DNA from 2 places in the Janthinobacterium sp. GW823-FHT03B06 genome. Region 1 is predicted to be linked to the other one. Evidence: predicted binding sites of a transcription regulator. Region 1 holds the regulator's gene; the other holds the start of a gene.
What was found. Region 1 encodes FliA, which starts transcription of late flagellar genes. Its sites were predicted from a motif close to CTAAAGTTTNNNNNNNNNNNGCCGNTA; they were not measured.

Region 2: the regulator FliA is predicted to act here: its motif matches at 2,729-2,755, upstream of AC1RBA_RS15855 (flagellar protein FliT).

The regions. Positions count from the first base shown of each region.
Region 1 covers NZ_JBXAJE010000002.1:891,351-898,672, forward strand. The annotation lists partial or broken gene AC1RBA_RS10050 (FxDxF family PEP-CTERM protein) at 313-813, shown strand; gene AC1RBA_RS10055 (hypothetical protein) at 947-1,804, opposite strand; gene AC1RBA_RS10060 (translation initiation factor Sui1) at 1,876-2,238, opposite strand; gene motD (flagellar motor protein MotD) at 2,301-3,089, opposite strand; gene AC1RBA_RS10070 (flagellar motor protein) at 3,095-3,841, opposite strand; gene AC1RBA_RS10075 (RNA polymerase sigma factor FliA) at 3,823-4,554, opposite strand; gene AC1RBA_RS10080 (MinD/ParA family ATP-binding protein) at 4,600-5,463, opposite strand; gene flhF (flagellar biosynthesis GTPase FlhF) at 5,456-6,784, opposite strand; gene flhA (flagellar biosynthesis protein FlhA) at 7,097-7,322, opposite strand, start outside.
Region 2 covers NZ_JBXAJE010000004.1:257,972-265,293, forward strand. The annotation lists gene AC1RBA_RS15845 (M13 family metallopeptidase) at 1-1,638, opposite strand, end outside; gene AC1RBA_RS15850 (HDOD domain-containing protein) at 1,794-2,621, shown strand; gene AC1RBA_RS15855 (flagellar protein FliT) at 2,799-3,095, shown strand; gene AC1RBA_RS15860 (type IV pilus assembly protein FimV) at 3,528-4,640, opposite strand; gene fumC (class II fumarate hydratase) at 4,813-6,207, shown strand; gene AC1RBA_RS15870 (RNA-binding S4 domain-containing protein) at 6,303-6,524, shown strand; gene AC1RBA_RS15875 (hypothetical protein) at 6,650-6,934, shown strand; gene bufB (MNIO family bufferin maturase) at 6,939-7,322, opposite strand, start outside.

The sequences.
Region 1 (7,322 bases):
ACAACGCCGCACGCAGAAACAACAGCGCGCCCCTTCACGCCCACACATTTGAGCACGCTCAAACTTGAGGGGAATGATGACTATATGCTAATCCCTAGCATACGCCGCACCAATACATGGTGGGACTTTCCTCGCCGACACGAACATCATTCCCGCAGGCATAGCTAATCCATTGCACGCGTCCGGCTTGCGCTTTTGCGCTGCGCCATGACGCACACCACTTCAACTGCAAGTACACAGGAGCATGATATGAACTCTCTCTCAGTAACCAAGGCTGGCGCGGCGCTGCTGCTCGGCTGCACCCTGCTGGCGCCAGCCGCGCAGGCCGAGACGCAAGCCGTGTTCTACAACCATCTCGTATCGACGGCCGTGGTGGCCACGCCGCTGCTGGCGCAAGACACCTTGTTCGTCGACACCTTCACGACAGAGCGCGGCTCGCTGCTGCAAACGACCACGTTTACGGTCGGCAGCGGCGTGCAATCGTTCACGGGCAACGCCGCCTGGCTGGTCACGGGCGCCAGCGAATTCGGTCCCCGCCTGACTGGCGTCAACATTGACTTGTTCGACTCCAGCAACAACCTGGTGCAATCGGATACGTTCACGGGCGTACTGGGCAGCTTCGCCCATTCCACCTTCAACGGCCTGCTGGGACCTGGCACCTATACCCTGGTAGCAAGCGGCCTCGGCGTGCGTGATTCCGTGCTGGACATTTCCATCACTACGGCCGTGCCCGAACCGGAAACCTACGGCATGCTGCTGGTGGGACTGGGTCTGATCGGGTATAGCGTACGGCGCCGCAAGACGGCTGCCTGACCCGCACCCGGCGCCTGCAAGCACTGCCGTAGCTGGCAGACCTGGCGCCGGTGCGGCGACGCCATGCACGGACTGGCCTATGCACGGACTGGCTTATGCACGGGCCAGCCTGTGCAGGGGCTGGTCTACGCACTCAACCGTGCGTGGGCCGGCCCGTATGCTGACGGAATTTCGCGGCGATGCCATTCGCCTTGATCAGGGCGGCGGCCTGCTGCTCGGGTGTCAACTCGTTTTGCAGCCAGTGCCAGTAGCTGTCCTGGTAGGGATTCGTGGTGCCGGGCGTGAGGATGTCGTCGTAGACCATGCGCAGGGCCAGCAGGTAGCCATACGCTTGCGGCGCGTCTTTCTGCACCACGTCGCCATCGCGCAGGTAGGCCATCATCAGGGTCGACACGCTGGTCAGTTCCGCCTCATCCGCCTGCGCCGTCAGCTGGGCGATGGCTTGCCGCTTCCATGCCTGCACCAGCGGATCATCGGGACGGTTGCGCAGCGCGCTGCGGTCGCCGAACGGACCTTCCGACAGGAACAGGGTAGCCGCGCCCGGTACGCCGCCTTGCGCGGCAGTGGCCAGGTAGCCGAGGCGGTCCTCGCGCTGGCGCTGCGTCAGACCCGCGCACAGCTGCTGCTGGGCGGTTTTTTCTTCCACCGTCATCTCGCGCCCCAACTCGAATTCCATCCCCGGCAAGCGGTTTTCGCGCTGGAAGACGATGCAGTCGTCGATCAGGTTGTAGGCCGCATACGCGTCCTCCGGCTTGCCGCTGGCGCCCAGGCGTTCGAGCCGCTGTGCCAGGGACACGACAACGGGCGCGGCATCGGCGACCGGGGTGGCGTCGATATTCAAATACGACGCCAGGCTGCGTCCCGCCGGCGCGCTGGCGGCAGCGGTGGCGCCAGCGTCCGGCGCGCCGCCATCGGGTGCGGGCCAGTACACGAGCGCCAGCACTGCCGCGATGGCAGCGGCGATGGCGATACCGGTCAGTTTGCTGTTCATATGAGGTCGCGCATAAAAGGAAAAGCACGTTACCACAGGCGCACGGCAGCAGGCCGCACGCCTCCGCACGCTCAGCCGCCGGCCTTTTTCGGCTGGTGGCCCAGCTTGGCCAGCGCCGCCATCACCGTTTCGACATGGTCGCCCTGCACTTCGATCACGCCATCCTTGACCGTGCCGCCAGAGCCGCATTGCGTGCGCAGCTGCTTGCCCAGCAGGGCCAGCGCGATGGCGTCCAGCGCCAAGCCCTTGACCACGGTCACGCTCTTGCCGCCCCGGCCCTTGGTCTGGCGCGACACGCGCACCACGCCATCGCCCGCCGGCGCCGTCTTGGCTTGCGCCTTGCACGCGCATTGCGCCAGCGGCTGGCGGCAGGCGGGACACATGCGGCCCGTTTCAGTGGAATAGACGAGACCGCCCAGGGAGCTGCTTTTCATGATGGAGAGATAATAGGTAGAAATAAAGGAAAGATGGCCGCGCTTGTAGCAAGCGGCGGCGTTCAGTTGGCGGGAACCGGTGCCGGCGCCACAGGCGCCGTCGGCACTTCCGTCACCGTTTCCGGGATGCCCGAGAGGATCGTCACGGCGACCCGGCGGTTGCGCGCGCGCCCTTCCGGGGTTTCGTTGGGCGCCACGGGGATATTGTCGGCGTGGCCCACCGCCGTCAGGCGCGACGCCTGCACGCCGCTGGCGATGAACAGGCGCACCACGGCGCTGGCGCGCGCGGCCGACAATTCCCAGTTCGAGGCAAAATTGGAATTGCTGATCGGCTGCACGTCCGTATGCCCTTCCACCTGCACGTCGTGCGTGTCATCCTTGAGCAGCACGGCGACGGCGCGCAGGGCCTGGTCCGATTCCGCCGTCAGGCGCGCCGCGCCCGGGTCGAACAGCACGCTGGCATTGATTTCCACGCTCACGCCGCGGCTCGTCTGCGTGACCCGCACCTTGCCTTCCTTGACCAGCGGCGCCAAGGTGGAAGTGAGGTCCTGCGCCAGGCGCGTCATGTGTTCGCGCTCGCGGCGGATGGCTTCCGTGCGGCGTTTCAGGGCGGGGTTCGGCAACGGGATCGCCTGCGGCGCTTCCATGATGATGGGCGGCGCGCCCTTTTCCAGGCTGAAGGCCTGGCCGATGGCATTCTGGAAGACGCGGTACTTGCCCTCGTTGACTTGCGAAATCGCGTACATCACGACGAAGAACGCGAACAGCAAAGTGATGAAGTCGGCATACGAGATCAGCCAGCGGTCCTGGTTGTCCGGTTCCTCGTCATACTTCCTGCGCGCGCGCCGCATCATGGTCAGTGCTCGTGCAGCAGGCTGGACACGCGCTCTTCGATGATGCGCGTATGGTCGCCCGTGGCGATGTCGTACAGCACGGCGGCCGTGATTTCATACTGCAGCACGCGGCGCGAGACGATGGCCTTGAGTTTATTGGCCACCGGCAGGAACAGCAGATTGGCCAGGCCCACGCCATAAATCGTCGAGACGAAGGCCACGGCGATGCCGCTGCCCAGTTTGCTCGGGTCGGTGAGGTTTTCCATCACGTGGATCAGGCCCAGCACGGCGCCCAGGATGCCGATGGTGGGCGAATAGCCGGCCGCCGATTCCCACACCTTGACGGCCTGGCGCTCGGCCATTTCGTAGGCGGAAATTTCCACGTCGAGCAGCTGGCGCAGCTTGTCGGGCGCGATGCCGTCGACGATCATGCGCAAGCCCTTGGCGTTGAAGCGGTCGGCCGTGTTTTCCATCAGGCGCTCGAGCGCCAGCGGGCCGTCGCGGCGCGCCGTCAGGCTCCATTGACCGATGTCGCGCGCCAGCGCGGCGCGCGTGTCGGCGGGCGGCAGGAAGACCCAGCGCAGCATTTCCAGGCCGCGCACGAAGGTGCGCAACCGCGTCTGCAGCAGCACGGCGCCGAAGGTGCCGATGATGACGATGGCGAAGGCGGCCGGCTGCAGCAGGGAGGCCATCTTGCCGCCTTCCAGTGCCTGGCCGACCAGCAGGCCCGCCAGCGCCAGCGCCAGCCCGATTACGCTGGACCAGTCCACGCCTGCTCCCTCAAGGTTGCGCGCAGGCGCGCGACGGCCTGGGTATGCAGCTGCGAGACGCGCGATTCGGAAACGCCCATCACCGCGCCGATCTCCTTCAGGTTCAGCTCTTCTTCGTAATACAGGCCCATGAGTATTTTCTCGCGTGGTGGTAGCGCGTCGATGGCATCGATCACGGATTGCCGGAAATCGGTATCGAGCAGGGAACGCAAGGGGTCGCTGTCCTCGTCCACGCAGTGGCGGTCGAGGAAGCTGTCATTGCCGTCCGGATCATGAAAGTCTTCGTAATACACGAGCTGGTGGCCGCCGCCGTCGCCCAGCATTTCCTGGTAGTCGGCCAGCGACATTTTCAGCAGTTTCGCCACTTCCGATTCCGTCGGCGGATGGCCGAGGCGCTGCTGCAAGGTGCTCATCGCCTCCTCGATCTTGCGCATGTTCTGGCGCATGCTGCGCGGCAGCCAGTCGCTGGTGCGCAATTCGTCGAGCATGGCGCCGCGGATGCGCAGCACGGCATAGGTCTCGAACTGCGCGCCATGCGTCTCTTCATAGCGGCTAATGGCATCGAGCAGGCCGATCATGCCGGCCTGGATCAGGTCATCGACCTCGACCGAAGGCGGCAATTTCGCCTTCATATGGTGCGCCAGACGCTTCACCAGCGGAATGTGCTCCGTCAGCAAATAGTCCTTGTTCGATTTCCCTTTGACCGTGTACATAGGCTGCTTATTGTTTTCTCATCTTATCTGGTGCTGCGGTTCGATTCAGGCGCTGAACTGGTGCGGGCTCCCCGTCTGGTACAAGGTGCCGCCAAGCACCGGCGCCGCCGAACGGGCCAGCCGCTCGGCCAGTCCGCGAAACGCCACCGAGGCGCCCGCCAGCGGAAACGCATCGACCACGCTGCGGCCCAGGCGCGCCGCGCGGTGCAGATATTCATCGGCAGGCACCGAACCCATCGAGGTCAGCTTCACGGCCAGGTAGCGGCTCGCCGCCTGTGCCATATTATCGTATACCACTTTTGCCTCGGATTCGGAAGCGCCCGTGACGAGAATGCCGAATGGACGGCGTCCCAGTTCCTGGCTCAGGCGCTTGATCAGGCAGTACGCCGCCTTGATCGAGGTGGCGCTGGTCGACACTTGCACCACGATATCCGACGAGGCCATCAAGGGCACGGGGAAGCAATCGCCCTCGTCGGCCACGACGCCGTCGACCAGCACGATGCCGCTCTGGCGCGCCAGCACCTCGAAAGTCTTGCCCAGGCGGCGCAGTTCGTCCTCGCCCGCATAGTCCATGCTGTCCATCAGGTGGTTGCGCGCGCCCAGGCTGGCCACGCCGAAGCCTTGCGGCACCTGATGGATGACCTGGTTCAGGCCGCACTGCTGGCGCGCCACGTCGCGCAGGCTGGCGCCGTGCGCCAGTCCCAGGCGTGCAGCCACGCCATCGCTGCCGCCGCTGGCGTCAAGCAGCAGCACGTCATTGCCGCCATAGGCGAGCGAAGCGCCCAGGTTGACCAGCATGGCGCCCTTGTCGTCCTGCGGCGTGGCCGAGAGGAACGTCATGACGCGCGGCTGCGGGCCGGCCAGCATGCGGCGCAAGCCCTCGGCCTGGTCGAAATCGAAATTAGCCAAGGTGCACCCCGCGCGCTTCATTGTTGCGGGCGGCCGCCTGCGCCATCAGGAGCGGCAGTTCGGCGTCGGAAAACTGCGTGGCCGCCGAGTCGCGCTTGAGCTTGAAGGCGCGGTCGATCAGGTAGCCGCGGTCGGCCAGGTACAGGTCTTCCGGCACGCGCTGGCCGTTCGACACATAAAACAGGTTCAGCTTCTGGCGGATCACCACGTCGAGCACGTTGCCGATCGACGCCGCTTCATCGAGCTTGGTCATGATGCAGCCGGCCAGGCCGCTGCCCTGGTAGGCGCGCACTACTTCGTTCAACGTTTCCTGCGTCGCCGTGGAGTTCAGGCACAGCAAACGCTTCACGTCGGCGCCGGCGCCCGACAGCATGGCCACCTGTTCCGTCACCATCTGGTCGCGCTGGCTCACGCCCACGGTATCGATCAGCACCGTGTGCTTGTTCTTGAGTTCCTTCAGGGCGATGCGCAAGTCCGCTTCGTCCTTCACCGAATGCACCATCACGCCGAGGATCTTGCCGTAGATGCGCAGCTGTTCGTGCGCGCCGATACGGTAGGCGTCCGTGGTGATCAGGGCCAGCTTTTCCGGGCCGTGGCGCATCACGCAGCGGGCCGCCAGCTTGGCCGTGCTGGTGGTCTTGCCGACACCGGTCGGGCCGACCAGCGCGAACACGCCGCCCTGCTCCAGCATGGCGTCTTCATTGGCGACCGTGTTCAGGTTGCGGCTCAGGACGGTCTTGATCCAGCGCATGCTTTGCGCACCGTCGAGGCCGGCGGGCAGCTTGTCGATCAGGTAGCGCGCCAGGCTGGCCGAGAAGCCGGCCGCCAGCATTTCGCGCAGCACGACGGCTTTTTGCGGCTCGCGCTGCTGCGTCGAACCCCACGAGATTTCCGCCAGCTGGGTTTCCATCATGCCGCGCATGGCGCGGATTTCATTCATCATGCCGCTCATCTCGGCGGCGGCGTTTTCCTTGACGTGCGCCAGCGCGCTGGCCATCATCTGCTGCATGCGGGCCATGTCCACTGGCTCGCCGGCTGCCTGGCGCGGCGCGGCAGGACGGGGCGCGGCCGGGCGCTGGGCCGGGGCGGCCGGACGCTGCGGCGTGGCGAACTGGGTCTGCAACTGGGGACGGGGCTGGGCCATTTCGGACGCGGCCGGCGGCGACGCCAGCGAAGCGGCATCGTCATTGGCCAGCGCGAGGATTTCCACCACGCCATCGGTCTGGCGGTTCGACAGGATCACGGCGTCGGGACCCAATGCTTCGCGCACCTTGCGCAGCGCATCGCGCGACGAGGCGCCCGTAAATTTCTTCACATTCATGACCGGCCTCCCAAGGCGGGGGTGGCGCAATATTGGCTGAACTGTGTGACCATCATCGACTCCTGTTGCTTGGGTGCTGTCTTCCACATGGACACAGATCACCCGGACAGTTTCTATTATTAGCGATGCTTGCAGGAAATGATCGAAGGAACAGGACGGGAAAGTACCCGTTATTCAGTTTGCCGGCAGGAAATTGATGTTTATTTGACCAAAAGCAAGGGCTGAGAAGCTGGGGTCAGACCCCCACTAACGCTAACGCAAAGCTCCGCGCTAACGCTGGAGGGGGTCTGACCCCGGTACTAATGCTGTCGACTATTGCGCCCCCACCAGCGCCGTGACGCGGATCGTCTTGGTTTCCGGCACTTCCGCATGCGACAGCACTTTGAGCTGCGGCAAGGCGCGGCGCAGGAAGCGCGACAGCAGGGCGCGCAGCGGCGCCGGCACCAGCAGCACGGGCGTCAGGCCCAGCGCTTCCTGCTGCTGCGCGGCCAGGCCCGCCTGGTGGGCGATGGTATCGGCCAGGCCCGGCTCGATGCCG
Region 2 (7,322 bases), on a different contig from region 1:
GGCGTCGAACTGCGCGCCCTGATCGTCGAAGCTGTGGCTGATTTCGTGGCCGATGGTGGCGCCGATGCCGCCATAGTTGGCCGCATCGGATGCTTGCGGGTCAAAGAATGGCGGCTGGAGGATGGCGGCGGGGAAATTGAGCGCATTTTGCAGCGGCAGGTTGACGGCGTTGACCAGCTGCGCTGGCATGGCCCAGGCCTTGCGGTCGGGCGACTGGCCCAGCTTGGCCAGCTCCTGCCGGTAATGGAACTGCTCCGCCCGCTGCACATTGCCCAGCGCATCGCCGCGCACCACGCGCAAGCCCGCATAGCTTTCCCACTGTTCGGGGTAGCCCACGCCCACGTACAGAGTCTTGAGTTTTTCCTGCGCCTGCGCCTTGGTGGCCGGCGCCATCCAGTCCAGCTTGTCGATGCGGCGCGAGAAGGCGGCGACGATATTCGTCACCATATCTTGCACACGGGCTTTCGATTCAGGCGGGAAATAGCGTTCCACGTACAGCTTGCCGACGGCGTCGCTCAGGGCCGCATTCGTCGCGGCCAGCGCCCGCTTGCTGCGCAGCGACTGCTGCGGCGTGCCGCTCAGGGCGCTGCCATAGAAGGCGAAGCGCTGGTCGGCCGCCGCCTTCGGCAAGATCGTGCTGAAATGGTTGACCGCGTGGAAGGTAAGGAAATCTTTCCACGTGGCCAGCGGCACGCTCGCCACCAGCGCGGCGCTGCCCGTCATGGCCGTCGGATGCCAGACAATGAAATCCGTCTGCTGGCCCAGCCCTGCCGCCTGGAAGAAGGCTTTCCAGTCGAGTCCCGGCGCCTTGCTGGCGAAGTCGGCGGCGCGCCACGCATTGTTGCCCTTGGCCACATCGGCCGAATCCTCGCGGCTGGCGTGACTGGCGGCAATTTGCTGTTCCAGCGCAAACACGCGCGCGGCGCGGGCCGGCGCATCGCGGTAGCCGGCCTGCTTGAGCATGGCGGCAATATGCGCCTGGTAGCCCGCGCGCAAGCCCTGCATGCGCGCGCTGTCGCTCTGGTAGAACGCGCGGTCGGGCAAGCCCAGTCCGCCCTGCAGCAGGTAGGCCACATTGCGCGTGGTGTCGTTCAAGTCTTGCGCGACCCACAGGCCGAACAGGTTTTCCGTATAAAAATTGGTGGCGTTGAGCGGGTCGACGTCGGCGCGCAGGCTCTCGCCCAGCGCGCGGGCCAGCCCTGCCTGGTCGCGTATGCCGTCGATCTTCTTGAGCAGCGGCTTGATCGGCGCCCAGCCTTTCGCTTCGATAGCCGCTTCATCCATCCAGGAACGGTAAAAATCGCTGACCTGGCGCGCCGATGCATCCGCCTGCGGCGCCGCCGCCAGGCCTTCGACGAGGCCGATGATGCGCTCGTTGGTGGCGTTGGCGAGGATGGCGAACGAGCCCCAGCTGCTGCGGTCGGCGGGAATTTCCGTGCTGCGCAGCCAGTCCCCATTCACGTAATCGTAGAAATCGTCACCGGGCAAGGCCTTCGCGGCAGCGGGGGCGGCGACGCTGGCGGCCCCTTGCTGGCCATGCGCCCGGGCGGGCAAACCGGTCAGCGAAACGCCGGCCAGGGCGAGGATGATGGCGGCCTGGACTGGCGTCCGGGACCAGGAAAAACGCAAACCGTGCATGGCGATCCTTTCGATGTAATAGCCAAAATCATAACCTGAAAATCCTGCCTTTTTGGGGCGAAAAAGCATCCCCTAACTTTTTTGCATGCGGACAAAAAATCGGCATATAGTGGCACGACCGCATCCCGTACCGCACGAACGCCAAGGAGATTGCCATGCAACTGGAAGCGCTGTTCCAGCATCCCCACGCCCTGCCTGCCGCCCCGAAGATCGTCGATGAACTGGTGCGCAGTTTCGACAACCCCGCCATCGCCACCGAAGACATCGCGCGCAAGCTGGGAGCGGACCCGGCCTTGAGCGCCAAGCTGCTGCGGCTGGCCAACTCGGCCTATTACCATGTGTCGCGCAGCATCGGCACGGTGGAAGATGCCGTGCTGATGCTCGGTTTTGTGACCGTGCGCACCCTCGTCATCAGCTCGGGCCTCGTCAGCGGTTTCAAAGCCGTGCCGGGCCTGAATTTGCCGCAGTTCTGGCGCTACAGCCTGCACAGCGCCGTATCTGCCCGCTGGATCGCGAAGCAGACGGGCGACAACCAGGATCTGGCTTTCACCATCGGCATGATGCATGCGATCGGACAACTGGTGATCCATGCCGCCATGCCCGAGCAAGCAATGCAGCTCGACAAGATCGCCCCGCCGCTCGACGCGCGCCGGCTCGACGCGGAGCGGGTGTCGCTGGGCTACGATTATGCGCAGGTGGGCGCCGAACTGGCGCGCCGCTGGAAGTTTCCGCCCGCCTTTGCCGAGGCCATCGCCGCCTTCCCCGCTCCGCTGGCCAAGCCACCATTGAACCGCCTGGCCGCCATCATCCACCTGGCCGCCTGGCGCGCGCGCATCGATGAAAACCAGCTGAGCAATGAAGAAATCATCGCCTGCTATCCCAACGCGGTGGCCGAAGCGCTCGGTTTGCCGCCCTCCGTGCTGGTCGACAGGATGCCGCCGCTTGCCGAACTGAGCGCGGGCCTGGAAGAACTCGTCAAGTAAGCTGGCCGTTGCCCGCATCGCCAACCGAGCAGGCATGCGGGTTTGCGGGCATGCCGGCTGCCCGCAAAAAAACATCCAAATTATTTTCACTTTTTTTCAAAAACACCCTCAAGTTCCCGTTGGACCCGCCGTTAATCTAGACAAGCGGTAATCCATTCACTAGTTACGGGTGTGCTCATGACCTCCAACGACGTTCTCTCGATGTATGAAAATATTGCAGGAATGACCAATCAAATGGTCGTGGCCGCACGTTCGAGCGACTGGGATGGCTTGGATACCCTGGAAAACCAGTGCGCCAGCGCCGCCAGCGCGACCATGACGGGCAAGGCGCCTGCCCTGGCCGGCGCCTCGCGCCTGCGCAAGATCGACTTGCTCAAGCAAATCCTGGCCAATGACCGCGAAATCCGCGCCATCACGGAACCGTGGATGACCCAGCTGTCGAACGCCATGCCAGGTTCGCGCGCCCGCATGTAAGAAGCTTGCCGCGCCAGAAACGACAAAAGCACCCGCGGGTGCTTTTTTTACGTCTATCACCCTGGCAGCGAGCGCGCCATCTGCGGCGCTCAAAACGGCAAGGCGGGGGAATTTGGAAGGCGAGCCCCAGGTATCTCCTGGCGTCGCCTCGCTGCCGGTTGCATCCGGCGTTCGCGAGCACATCGTCGGCATCGCGAACCGCTTCCAGACCCAGGCGTTTATGCAACGCTACACCTGGTTTGCCGCGCCACACTATCGTTGGTGACTGCGCCAGGCTGGGGCTGTTTTGTCGTAGAGCAAGTCCACTGAATTCATCATAGCACCATCTTTAAGAAACAGGCAACGTGCTTGGCAAGCGTTTCCATGTATTTTTTCAATATCTTTTTTTATATCAAATTGTGGGCGGCCTTGCGGCAGCGCCTTGCGGCAGCATTAACGCGAGAACGGCTCCGGTTCCGGTTCGGCCGTCGCCCCTTCTTCCACCGCCTCCGTCAAGACGGGCACATCCTTCTTCCTGCGGCCGAACGGCTTGCGCAGCAAGACCCAGTATTTCGACGGCGCGCCCGGCCCCGCCGCTTGCCTGCGCTTGCGCACGATGTACACGATGAGCGCCGTCAGCAGCAGGAAGACCAGGGTGCCGATACCGAGCCACAGCATGCCGCCCGATTTCTTTTCCTTGTCGGCAGCCGGCGCCGCGTGCAGGGGTTTCGGTTTGGCATGGGGCGCTTCCGCCACGGCCGGCGCGGCGGCGGGCGGCACGGCGGCTGCAGGCAGGGCCAGCGCCTTTTGCAAGACGCCGATCTTGCCTTCCAGTTCGCCCAGCTTTTCAGTCAGGGCCGTATTTTTCTCGTCCAGCCCCACGCACGCTGCCGCCTGCCCCGTCTCCGCCTGCGGCGCGCAGGCGGCCACGGGCGCTGCGGCGCGGCGCGGCAGCGCGGGGGCGGCCAGTTTGGGTGCGGCGGGCGGCGGCACGAACACGCGCGCCGGACGCACGAGGCCCTCGGCCCGCGCGCGGGCCGCCAGCGCGGCGGCGTCGGGCGACGGCGCGACGGATACGGCGCGTGGCAACGGCACAGGCGTGGAGACCGGCGCGGGCAACGGAATAGCTGGCCGGACTGGCGCACTGGCGGGTACGGCGGCGGGCGGCGCCGGCGTCAGCCACAAGGTGCCCAGGCGCACGACGGCGCCACTGCCATTGCCCAGCAATAAATACAGGTGCACATGCCCCGCCTGGATCGCTTGCCGCGTGGCCACGCGCACATAATGGCGTCCACCGCGCTCAAACGGACTGATCGTCAAGGTTTGCAGGGCAGGATCCATGCCGATGCCGCCACCGCGGTACACATCGGGCGAAGCCAGGCGCACGGTCACGCCATTGGCCTCCTCGGGCGCCAGGGCCGTCAGTTCGAGCTCGGCCAGCAAAGGCTGGCCCACGTGCGACAGGACGGCCATGTCGCCCAGTTCGGCCGCCATGACGGGCGGCAAGGCCAGGCTGGCGGCGGCGCACGCGATCAAAGACCAACGGGGAAGGATGCTGCTCTGCATGGACTGATCGCTTTGATAACAGGATAAATAATGGGGGCTCGCCTGTCTTTAACGGCAGGAAATCGCAAAAATATAGATGGGCCAGGGCAAAAATGATGCAATACAGCATCATCCTGTGCCTTTTTGACGTCTGGAGTACACTCGATCCACCTCCATCGATGAAAGGGATGCCATGAGTAGCAGAATCGAACGCGACAGTTTCGGCCCGATCGACGTACCCGCCGACCGGCTGTGGGGAGCGCAAACGCAGCGCTCGCTCGAGCATTTCCATATCTCCACGGAAAAGATGCCACCCGAACTGATCGCCGCCCTGGCCACCGTCAAGCGCGCGGCCGCCCACGTCAACCTGGACCTGGGATTACTGGATGGCAAGAAAGCCATCGCCATCACGCAGGCGGCCGACGAAGTGCTGGCTGGCAAGCATGACGCAGAATTCCCGCTGGCCGTCTGGCAAACGGGGTCCGGCACGCAAAGCAATATGAACATGAACGAAGTGCTGGCCAACCGCGGTTCCGAGCTGATCGGCGGCTTGCGCGGCGCCGAGCGCCTGCTGCACCCGAACGACGACGTCAACCTGGGCCAGTCCTCGAACGACATTTTCCCCACCGCCATCCACGTGGCGGCCGCGCTGGCCGTCGCCAACACGGTCTTGCCGCCGCTGCGCCAGCTGCGCGCCACCCTGGACGCGAAAGCCACGGAATTTGCCGACATCGTCAAGATCGGCCGCACCCATTTGCAGGACGCGACGCCGCTGACCCTGGGCCAGGAATTTTCCGGCTACGTGGCGCAGCTGGACTTTGCCGAGCACATCATCACGGCAGCGTTGCCGCCGCTGCTGCAGCTGGCCGCTGGCGGCACGGCCGTGGGCACCGGATTGAATGCCCATGTGGAATTTGCCGGCCGCATCGCCGCCGAACTGGCGCGCCTGACGGGCCAGCCGTTCGAAACGGCCAGCAACAAGTTTGCCGCCCTGGCCGCCCACGATGCCTTGGTCGCCGCCCATGGCGCTTTCAAAACCCTGGCCACGGCCCTGATGAAAATCGCCAACGACGTGCGCTGGATGGCGTCCGGCCCCCGCTCCGGCCTCGGCGAAATCACGATCCCCGAAAACGAGCCGGGCAGCTCCATCATGCCGGGCAAGGTCAATCCCACCCAGTGCGAAGCACTGACCATGCTGTGCTGCCAGGTCTTCGGCAACGATGTGGCCATCACGGTGGGCGGCGCCTCGGGCAATTTCGAGTTGAACGTCTTTAAGCCCTTGATTGCACACAACTTCCTGCAAAGCGCGCGCCTGCTCGGCGACGGCATGCGCAGCTTCGACGAGCATTGCGCGCACGGCATCGCGCCGAACCGCGCACGCATCGCCGAACTGATGGAACGCTCCTTGATGCTGGTCACGGCGCTGGCGCCGCACATCGGCTATGACAAGGCGGCGCAAATCGCCAAGCAAGCCCAGCACGAAGGCACGACCTTGAAGGAAGCGGCGCTGGCCCTGGGCTTTGTGACGGAAGAGCAATTCGGCGCATGGATCGTGCCACTGGAGATGACGCGGCCCAACAAAAGCTGACTTACACCCTGCATTGCTGGCGGCTTCAGGTAAACTATGGATTAGTTGAGGTCGTCATCAAGTGTTGAAAACACATCATTGCAATAAGGGATACAATGCAAAAAGTAAGCTTTGATTTAACATCCGAGTTCGTCGAGCTGAACCAGCTGCTGAAGCTGGTCGGCCTGTGCGACAGCGGTGGCGCAGGCAAGGTCATGGTCGATAGCGGTGTGGTGAAGGTCGATGGCAAGAAGGAATTGCGCAAGACCGCCAAGATCCGCGCCGGCCAGGTCGTCAGCGTGGGCGATATCCGTATCACGGTCGTCGCTCCCGTTTGATGCCGGCATGGGGCGCGAAAGCGGCCCCATGCGTACAGCCAGCACTCCTGCCAGCCCGGCTGCCCAAGTCAAGCTGCGACACGTCGTTATTGTCAGATAAATATCGATTGCGGAAGGGGAGCGCCATGGACCATCCCGAACAAGGTACGCGCAGCCAGGAACGCCTGATCGGCGACTTGCGCCAGGTAATAGAAAACGCGGAAGAATTACTGCGTAACACAGACAAATACACCAGCAGCCTGTACCAGAGCGCGCGCGCCAGGCTGCAACTGGCCCTCGTCGCGGCCACGGCCGAACTGGCCCGCTTTGAAGAAGAGCAAGTCACGCGCATGATGGACGCCACCCTGGCCGCGAATGCCCTGTACCGCGATCAGACGGGCGAAGCGCGCCTGCTGCGCGCCTTCGAATAAACCGTCACGCTGCCAGGACCGCATGCGCCAGCCACTGGCGCAGGTGCGCGGCCAAGTCGAAGGCCCGGTCCAGCTCGAACGCCGCATCGAGCGCGGCCCCAAACGTTTGCCCCTGCTGCAGGGCTTGCAAGGCGGCATGCGCAGCCGCATCGAGCACCAGCAACTGCGCTTTCCAGCGCGGCCGGCAGACCAGCGCCCAGCTCGCCACCTGCAGATCTTGCGGAAACATCCCCGAACCGTCTTCCTCCTGATGCGCCTGCCACAAGGCCGCCACCTGCCAGTCGGACGCGAGCAAGGTGCAAGCGGGATGCAAGGTAAAACGCCGCATTTCCAGCTGATCGGGATGCAGGGCGGCCAGCGACTCGGGCGCCAGCGCTTGCGCATCGGC